3 regions of the Pantoea anthophila genome follow, and region 1 is predicted to be linked to each of the others. Evidence: predicted binding sites of a transcription regulator. Region 1 holds the regulator's gene; each other region holds the start of a gene.
What was found. Region 1 encodes LexA, which represses DNA repair genes until DNA is damaged. Its sites were predicted from a motif close to TNCTGTATGTACATACAGNA; they were not measured.

Region 1 (3,278 bases):
AACAGATCCTGACGGGCCGGTAAACGCGGGCCAATCGCAGCCAGCCGCTGACGGGCAAAATGGATACGCGCGACGCGGGCCAGCTTCTGCGCGATCGACTTATCTGTCCCATGTTCCGTGGCCATACGCCGCAGCGACACGGTCGGCGAGAAGCGGACAAAGCTGTCGCGCCCATGCCAGATGACCGCAAAGAACTTCTGCACGCCGTTCAGCACCCGCAGGTGTGGTGTGGCTTCGCCCTGGACTTCACGTCCCGGTGCGCGGCCAAACATCACGGTGACGGGCAGCATCTGAATATCCAGCGTGGGATTATTGCGATGCAGGTCCAGGTAATCGTGGAAAATTTTCACCGATTCCACGCTGGGTACAAAATAGGGGAAGACGCGCGGGCCATCGTGGATAAAGACGTGGCGAGGCAGCAGGGAACCATCAATCTCCAGTGGAGAGAGCGGATCGGGCAGATGATGCCGCAGACACTGCGCGCGCAAAGTCAGTAAGTCAGCCTTCGAATCGTAAGGCAAAACATACATAATAGGTCGGGTCGGATCCAGACCATGTTCAGACACGGGATCGGCCGGAATGGCCTTACTCTTTACCAGAAACGAGAGTGGTAAATTAAGCAATTTATAATAAAGTTTACGCCAACCTGACATAGACAACATGAAGCCTCTTGTTAGCAAAGCGCCGCAAGCATACCAGAAAGTGCAGCGAAGATCTGTGGTGGTGCCAAATGCACGCAGCCCAGACATTGACGTCAATCCGATAAAAGGGTTCCCACACATGGCAAATAATGCCACCGGACTTATCAGAATAGTAAAAGCCGCCGGTTACTCCTGGCAGGGGCTGCGTGCCGCGTGGCAACATGAAGCGGCGTTTCGTCAGGAAGCCCTGGCTGCGCTGGCGGCGATCATTATCGCGTGCTGGCTGGACGTTGATGTGATCTCGCGCATCCTTATGATTGGGTCGGTGGTGCTGGTGGTCATCGTCGAAATCCTCAATAGCGCCATTGAAGCGGTGGTCGATCGCATCGGGCAGGAGCATCATCCGCTGGCGGGCCGGGCAAAAGATATGGGTTCGGCAGCGGTACTGCTGGCTATCTTACTGGCCCTGTTTGTCTGGATCGCGCTGCTCTGGACACATTTGCGATAAACCTTCCATAACGCGGCTCAGGCCGCGTTTTCCCTGACAATCGGTTTTCATTTCGCCAATACCTGTATATACTCACAGCGACTGTATAAACAACCAGGGGGCGGGATGAAAGCATTAACCAGCAGGCAGCAGCAGGTCTATGACCTGATTCGCGACCATATTACTTCAACAGGCATGCCGCCTACGCGTGCCGAGATTGCCGCGCAGCTGGGTTTCCGTTCGCCAAACGCGGCAGAAGAGCATCTGAAAGCGCTGGCGCGCAAAGGCGTCATTGAGATTGTCTCCGGCGCATCGCGCGGCATCCGTCTGTTAATGGAAGAAGAAGCCTCAGAAGGCATACCGCTGATTGGCCGGGTTGCTGCCGGTGAGCCCATCATGGCGCAGGAACATATCGAGACGCATTACAAAGTCGATCCGGGCCTGTTCAAACCTTCGGCGGATTTCCTGCTGCGCGTCAGCGGAATGTCGATGAAAGATATCGGGATTATGGACGGCGACCTGCTCGCGGTGCATAAAACGCAGGATGTGCGCAATGGCCAGGTCGTGGTGGCCCGCATTGACGATGAAGTGACGGTGAAACGCTGGAAAAAGCAGGGTGCTATCGTGCATCTGCTGCCTGAAAACAGCGACTTCGACCCGATTGTTGTCGATACGCGCGCCCAGTCGCTGACCGTGGAAGGTCTGGCCGTGGGTGTCGTACGCAACGGCGAATGGCTCTGATTCTGACGCCTGCGTGCATTCGCCTTTTCTGGTGCTATTCTGTCTGCCCTGATTTTGTCGCTGCCGCCTCTGCGCAGCGACACTGAGCACGGAATGGCGAATGCGCTTTATCACGGCAACCGATAAAAATCTCTGGCGGCTCGCGCTGCCCATGATCCTGTCAAATATCACCGTTCCCTTACTGGGCGTGGTCGATACGGCAGTGATTGGTCATCTCGACAGCCCCGTCTATCTTGGCGGGGTCGCGGTCGGGACGACCGTCACCAGCTTCCTCTTTATGCTGCTGCTTTTCCTTCGCATGAGCACCACGGGCCTGACGGCACAGGCCTTCGGGGCAGGCGACAAAGCGGCGCTGGCACGCGCCCTGGTCCAGCCGCTGATCATGGCGTTGCTGGCAGGTCTGCTGTTTGTCGCGCTGCGTTACCCCATTATTCAGCTGGCCACCCATCTGGTTGGCGGCGATCCTCTGGTACTGGCACAGGCCGGACTGTTTATTCAGATCCGCTGGCTCAGTGCGCCTGCCACGCTGGCGAACCTGGTGATTCTGGGCTGGCTGCTGGGCGTGCAGTATGCGCGTGCGCCGGTGATCCTGCTGGTGGTGGGGAACCTGGTGAATATCGTGCTCGACCTCTGGCTGGTCATGGGGCTGCACTGGGGCGTTGCGGGGGCAGCCACCGCCACGGCACTGGCGGAATATATCACGCTGGGCGTCGGTGGCATGATGGTCTGGCGGGTTCTGAAGCTGCGCGGCATTCCGTTCAGCCTGCTGAAACAGAGCTGGCGCGGTGACAGCGCCCGGCTGCTGCGCCTCAACCGGGACATTATGCTGCGCTCTCTTATGCTGCAGCTCTGTTTCGCCTCGCTGACCGTGCTGGGCGCCAGGCTGGGGCCGGAGGTGGTCGCGGTGAATGCCGTATTACTGATGTTCATTACCTTTACCGCCTACGCGCTCGATGGTTTTGCCTATGCCGTCGAAGCGTTTGCAGGCGAAGCGCATGGCGCAAAAGATGGCAGCAAACTGCTGCGCGTCTGGCACTCTGCCTGCCGACAGGCGGCGGCGGTGGCGCTCTTCTTCTCGCTGGTTTATGCCTTTACCGGCCCGCAAATCGTGATGCTGCTGACCTCTCTGCAGACAGTGCAGCAGGCGGCCGACCGCTATCTGGTCTGGCAGGTGATCATGCCGCTGATCGGCGTCTGGTGTTATCTGCTGGATGGGATGTTTATCGGCGCAACGCGCGGACGTGAGATGCGTAACAGCATGGTAGTGGCAGCCGCAGGCTATTTTCTGACGCTGCTGAGCGTGCCGGTGCTGGGCAATCACGGTTTATGGCTAGCGGTAACGGTTTTCCTGGCGCTGCGCGGCCTCTCACTGTGGCTCATCTGGCGCAGGCACTGGCGTCAGCACAGCT
Region 2 (3,278 bases), 580 kb from region 1:
ATCGTCAAGCTGTGGGTCGCCGGTTTCCCGCCGATGGAGCGCCGTCAGGTGGTGTATGAAAAACTGCTGAAAGAGAATCCGGGCATTCATCAGCTGGAGTCGATTGGGGCCGTTTCAACTGACGTGCAGGGCGACACCGCCAACAAGATTGGTGCGATTCTGGCGAAATACCCGAAAGGCAAAATCGACGCGATCTGGGGAGCCTGGGATGCGTTCAGCCAGGGGGCTTACAAGGCGCTGCAGGAGAATGGCCGGACCCAGATCAAGCTCTATAGCATCGATGTCTCGAACCAGGATTTGCAGCTGATGCGTGAGAAAAACAGCCCGTGGGTGCAGACGGTGGCGGTCGATCCTAAAACCATTGGCGCGGTCAATATGCGGCTGGTGGCGAAGAAGATTGCCGGTGAAGAGACACCAGCGACGTATCAGTTTAAAGCGGCGTCAATCTCTCAGCAGCAGCTGAACAGCCAGCCTGGCGCGGTGAACGTCGCCTCGCTGAACAAAATCATTCCGGGCTGGGGCAGCAATGAGGATTTTGTCGCGCCGTGGTTTGCCACCCTGGCCGCGAAATATAAGAAGTAATCTGGCGTCAGCCCTGCCGGAGGGTGAGGCTGACTTATAAACCCAGCAGGAGCTGACGTTCCAGCTGGGGATCCACCATCGTCACGTGCAGTCCCACCAGCCGCACACCGCGCCCGGCGCGGCGCTCATCCCAGGTCTTGCGGGCGATGGCGATCATGTCCTCTTTATTCAGCACCGGCCAGATATGCTCCTGGGTGGTCTGCTGAAAATCACTGAACTTCAGTTTGACGCCCTGACGCGCCACCTGTCTGTCGGGTCGGATCTGCGTCAGCCGGCGGTCGAGTTCGGCATAGAGAAAATCGATGATCTCCAGGCAGGCCTCCCAGTCGCTGATATCTTCCGCCAGCGTACGTTCGACCCCCAGCGATTTACGCTCGCGCTCAACGATCACGCCCCGCTCATCAATGCCGTGGCTGCGCTCCCACACCACCCGGCCAAACTTGCCAAAGCGCTTCAGCAGCTGGGCTAAATCGGCCTTCTGCACGTCGCCACAGGTCACCAGCCCCATCTCTTCGAGCTTCTTTGCGGAGACTTTGCCTACGCCGGGGATCTTCGCCAGTGGCAGCGTCAGTAAAAAGTCAGGCATCTCTGCCGGGGTGATAACACACTGCCCGTCCGGCTTATTCAGGTCGGAGGCGATCTTGGCCAGAAACTTGATCGGGGCGATGCCGGCCGAGGCGGTCAGCCCGGTTTCACGGTAAATCGTGGCGCGGATCGCCTGCGCCATCAGCGTGGCCGAGCCGTGGCAGTGCGGGCTGTCGGTCACATCCAGATAGGCTTCATCCAGCGAGAGCGGTTCAATCAGCGGGGTGTAACGGGAAAAGATTTCGCGGATCTGCGCGGAGGCTTCCTTATAGGCGTCGAAACGGCCTGGCAGAAGGCGCAGATGCGGGCATAGCTTCAGGGCCATGCCGGTCGGCATTGCGCTGCGCACGCCAAATTTGCGGGCCGGATAGTTGGCGGTGCTGATGACCCCGCGACGTTCGCGGCTGCCACCGATGGCGATCGGGATGTCGCGCAGCTGGGGATTGTCACGCATCTCCACTGCGGCATAGAAACAGTCCATATCGACATGAATGATTTTACGCATACCCCCCTCCGGCACTGGATAAGTATACAGCTGACAGGGGTAACTGCAATATTTGTTGCCCGGGCGAATAAAGTTTACAAATTTCTGGCCGAATAACCTTCAGTAAATCGCGAATTTGGCCGACGCCGTCTTGCTAAAAAAACAGACAATGTTTAATGTTGCGCTGCGGTAGCGGATAGTTCCGATAATGCCAACAAAGACGCAAAATTTGTGTCATGTTCTCTTCACCTCAAGGTATACACAGCATGGGCAAAATCGCACTCCTGTTTGCGATGATTTTACTGCCAGCCCTCAGCATGGCAATGACACCCGAACCCGTTCAGTCAGCGGCACCGGTCAGCAAAGAATTAAAGAAGCAGTTACTCGGCACGCCGGTCTACATCCAGATCTTCAAGGAAGAACGCACGCTCGAACTCTACGGCAAAATCGGTAACGAATATCGCCTGCTGGATACCTACCGCATCTGCAACTTTTCTGGCGGCCTCGGCCCGAAACGCCGTGAAGGCGATTTCAAAAGCCCGGAAGGTTTTTACAACGTGAAGCTGAATCAGCTGAAGCCCGACAGTCGCTTTTATCGCGCCATCAACATCGGCTTCCCGAATCAGTACGATCGCAATCAGGGCTACAGCGGTAACTACCTGATGATCCATGGCGACTGTAAGTCGATTGGCTGCTATGCCATGACCAACGCCTATATGGATGAGATTTTTACCTATGTGAATGCCGCGCTGCGAAACGGCCAGCAGGATGTCAGCATCAGCATCTATCCGTTCCGCATGACCGACAGCAACATGCAGCGTCACCGCTACTCCACCTATGCCAGCTTCTGGCAGCAGCTGCAGCCGGGATACGCTTACTTTGCGAAGTATCACCAGCCGCCGATGGTCAATGTCGCCAGCGGGAAATATGTGATGAACAGCAGCCCGGCACCGGTTTTAGCCAGTCCCGAAGCCGCTTCCCGTTCATTCCTGGCGCTCTCCAAGGCAGAATAACGCCCATTCACCTGGCGCAATCCGCTGCCAGGTTTCATTGGCCGTCAGAGGCTGCGTTGCAATCACCGTCACCACGTCATGCGGCGTGGTGTGCTGCTGAAAATCAACTTCCACATCCTGATCGAGCAGCTGTGCCCGGCCAAACGGGGCGCGACGGGTGATCCAGAAAAGGTTGGTCGAGCAGAAGGCCATCAGATAACGTCCGTCTGACAGCAGCATGTTAAATACCCCCTTCTGCCGCAGCGCGGTGGCCAGCTCGCCAATGAAGCGGAACACCGCTGGCCAGTTGCCCGGCGTGCGCGGATAGCGTGTCGCCAGCTGATGCAGGATCCAGCAGAACGCCTTTTCACTGTCCGTTTCCCCCACCGGCCGGAATGTGCCGGTCTCCAGCTGCTTATAGCCCTTCAGCTGCCCGTTGTGCGCGTAGGTCCAGTTGCGGCCCCACAGCTCGCGGGTGAACGGATGGGTATTCTCCAGCGACACCTGCCCGCGATTTGCCTGACGGATGTGCGCCACCACCGAATGCGACTTGATCGGGTATTCCTGCACCAGACGCGCAATCGGAGAGTTAAAACTCGGCAGCGGATCTTTAAACGTACGGCAGCCTTTATCTT
Region 3 (3,278 bases), 1.5 Mb from region 1:
GTGAAATAAGCGGCAAAAATGGTTAAATCTGGCACGATATCTGGCTGTAAGAGAGGGCGGAAAAGAGGGAACGGAAAGGGGGTTGCAGGACAAAAAAAAGCCCCTTATCAGGGGCAGATTCCGGACAGGAAACGCATCCATGCTAATTCGCGTTCCATCGTAACAGACACAGGTTTTTTAGCTGGCGCTGGCTGCCGGCGCACGCTGCAGAACATGTTCGAGAGCCTGACGGTAAACGTCCTGTTTAACCACGTCACGCTCACTCTCCAGGCGGTTAATCAGGCCCAGCACGACATCTTTATCGGAAACGTGGGCTTTAGCACGGGCGAGTTCAGCATGGACAGCCGCGATAACCTGTTTTTCAGTCGTCAGTGTCTTGCCAGAGTTCATGAAGTAATCAGAAATCTGAGACTCTGTATTCATCGTAGGTTGCATGTCAGGCCTCATAAGAAATTGGGGGTTGATGCGTCGATTCAGATCCGGTGACCGGCAGACGCAAAAAAAAATTGCATCTGAAGGTGGAAATCCACAACACCTTCAGATGCGGTGCAAAGCACCCTTCGTTACAAGTGATTTATCGTCACGCAGTAAAGTTATACAATAATGAGAAACTTGTACAATGAAATCTGATAAAAGTGTACTGGTCGGAGGTGTTGGCGGGTTGAGTTTTCCGGGAAAATGGCAGGTTTTGTTTTTTTATGTGAGCAAATACAGTGGGTTAATTTATCATCCCGGTCAGCGTAACGGGAAGGGTAAGGCACCCGTTTATTTTGCGGCCACCCGGTAAAAACGTTACAACTGCCTTTTTTACGCCGTTTTTCTCCAGAAACCTGTACAGCCTGTACAGGTTTCTGCGGTGCACAGGATCAGCATGCAGCGCGGCTGCTGGAATCCTGACCGTCCGGCCGGCCAGGACGCATAATTCACTTCACACGCCGGAGGCAGAAGACTAAGGTTGACCCCTAATTCATCACAAGGAAACGATCATGGTTCACGACTATTTCGCGATACCGCCTGCGGGCATCACTCAGGAGCAACACAAACGTTCGGTCGCCGTGGCGGCTGCCCTGTCAGTGGCAAAAGAGTCCGTCAGCGCCTCGACCTCGGCTACCGGCTCTAAAGCCTCCTGGGATCTGCAGGCAGTGGCCAATGAAATTGGCAATCTGGCCGACGCGATTCAGGATGCGCTGGAGAGCGACAGCGCGGTTTAAACGCTGACGGCGAGGCCACCGCCGCCGCTGAGACGGAAGAGAACAGGGCGGTGGCAGCGACCCGCACAGCCTGCGAACGGTCACTGTCGAGCACTGCCGGAAAGGGGGTTATCTCATCGCCCCCGGCTCAGACTGAATAGCGTGGAAGAGCCTGTGCGCTGCTTATTTCCTTTCTCCCGACCGCTCCGCTCTTCTTGTTTTTTGCGCACGATCACTCTCTTATCTGACCTCTTTTCATTCCCGGAATGATTCAGCGCACGCGGCTGAACATTCTCTTTTTCTGCCTGCGATAAATGTCCTTCAGCCAGCGTCACCGCATTAAGGCTGTCGCGCGTTGCCGTTTAAAAAAGCGGAATAATCAGGCTGCGTTGCCTGTTTAAATGGCCGCCGGGCGTGATCCGATTGTGCTTAAGTTAAAAAGTCAGCGGGTGAATTTATAAGAAGAATGAATGTAAGTCGCTCTCAGCGTTATTTTATCGCTGCGGAGAAAATCATCTGATTTCGCTTAATATCGCGGCAGCCAGAAAGAAAGATTAAAAAAAGTGTGTGGTTGTCAGGCGCTTTACTTAAAAACACCTCGTTTCGCTTGATTAAAAGGGGGATTCGATATTACTGTATTTATATACAGTAATCCGGAAGAGGAGAACAATGATGGAATTTATCAAACCTGCGGACATACGCGCCGCAATGGCCTTGCCGCTCTATATCGAACGTGTCCCGTGCGGATTTCCCTCCCCGGCGCAGGACTATGTTGAACAGCGTATCGATCTGAATACCCTGATGGTACAGCACCCCAGCGCCACCTATTTTGTCCGGGTCAGCGGCGAATCGATGATAGAGGCGGGCATCAATGATGGTGACATGCTGGTGGTCGACAGCTCTCTCACCGCCGGGCATGGGGACATCGTGGTAGCTGCCGTCGACGGGGAATTTACCGTGAAACGCCTGCAGCTTCATCCCTGCCTGCAACTGATGCCGATGAACACCAAATTTAAGCCCATCGCCATCCAGACTGAAGATGTGCTGGAAGTGTTTGGCGTCGTCACCTTTGTGATTAAATCGACGCACTGAGCATGTTTGCGCTGGTGGATGTGAACTGCTTTTACGCGTCATGTGAAACAGTTTTCCGGCCCGATCTGAAAGGCAAGCCGGTTGTCGTGCTGTCTAATAACGACGGTTGTGTGATTGCACGCAGTGCTGAGGCAAAGAAACTCGGCATTAAAATGGGCGCTCCCTATTTTAAAATGCGTGAAGAGCTGACGCGTCACGCGGTACAGGTCTTCAGCTCAAATTACGCGCTCTATGCTGACATGAGCCATCGGGTGATGACCATACTGGAAGAGATGGCCCCATCGGTGGAGATCTACTCGATTGATGAAGCCTTTATGGATCTCACCGGCGTGCAGAACGCTGTGGCGCTGGAGACGTTTGGTCAACAGGTCCGGGAACGGATACGTAAAGAGACCCATCTGACCGTGGGTGTCGGCATAGCACCGACGAAGACGCTGGCCAAACTGGCAAATTTTGCGGCTAAAAAGTGGACAAAAACCGGCGGGATTGTTGATCTGTCAAACCCCGAACGACAGAGAAAGCTGCTGGCGCTGATTAATGTCGCCGACGTCTGGGGTGTCGGGCACCGTATCAGTAAACGGCTCAACGCGATGGGCGTGATGACGGCAAAAGATCTGGCGGATCAAAGTACCGATTTGATCCGCAGGCAATTCAGTGTGGTAATGGAGCGTACCGTCAGAGAGTTACGCGGCGAGTCCTGTCTGGATCTGGAACCGGACGAGCCTGATAAGCAGCAGATTATGTGTTCACGCTCATTCGGCTACCGCATCTCCGATTACCATCAGATGCGGGAAGCTGTCTGTGCCTATGCTGAACGTGCGGCAGAAAAGCTGCGTCGCGAGAAGCAATATTGTCGTCAGGTCGGGGTCTTCGTACGCACCAGCCCGCATGCCGCTGATGAGCCTTTTTATGGCAACCAATCGACCGCCCAGCTTCTGATCCCGACTCACGACACCCGCGACATTATTCGTGTCGCGATGGCGTGTCTGGATAATA

Region 2: dinB (DNA polymerase IV) is a predicted target of LexA. The motif match lies at 1,685-1,704, and genes of this name have one in related genera.
Region 3: umuD (translesion error-prone DNA polymerase V autoproteolytic subunit) is a predicted target of LexA. The motif match lies at 1,822-1,841, and genes of this name have one in related genera.

The regions. Positions count from the first base shown of each region.
Region 1 is NZ_CP110473.1:3,654,797-3,658,074, reverse strand. It holds gene plsB (glycerol-3-phosphate 1-O-acyltransferase PlsB) at 1-653, opposite strand, end outside; gene OJ965_RS19570 (diacylglycerol kinase) at 781-1,149, shown strand; gene lexA (transcriptional repressor LexA) at 1,255-1,869, shown strand; gene dinF (MATE family efflux transporter DinF) at 1,970-3,278, shown strand, end outside.
Region 2 is NZ_CP110473.1:3,079,095-3,082,372, forward strand. It holds gene OJ965_RS16960 (sugar ABC transporter substrate-binding protein) at 1-582, shown strand, start outside; gene dinB (DNA polymerase IV) at 617-1,672, opposite strand; gene dpaA (peptidoglycan meso-diaminopimelic acid protein amidase) at 1,918-2,664, shown strand; gene OJ965_RS16975 (class II glutamine amidotransferase) at 2,635-3,278, opposite strand, start outside.
Region 3 is NZ_CP110473.1:2,123,152-2,126,429, reverse strand. It holds gene OJ965_RS12415 (biofilm development regulator YmgB/AriR family protein) at 178-435, opposite strand; gene OJ965_RS12410 (hypothetical protein) at 987-1,211, shown strand; gene umuD (translesion error-prone DNA polymerase V autoproteolytic subunit) at 1,863-2,282, shown strand; gene umuC (translesion error-prone DNA polymerase V subunit UmuC) at 2,285-3,278, shown strand, end outside.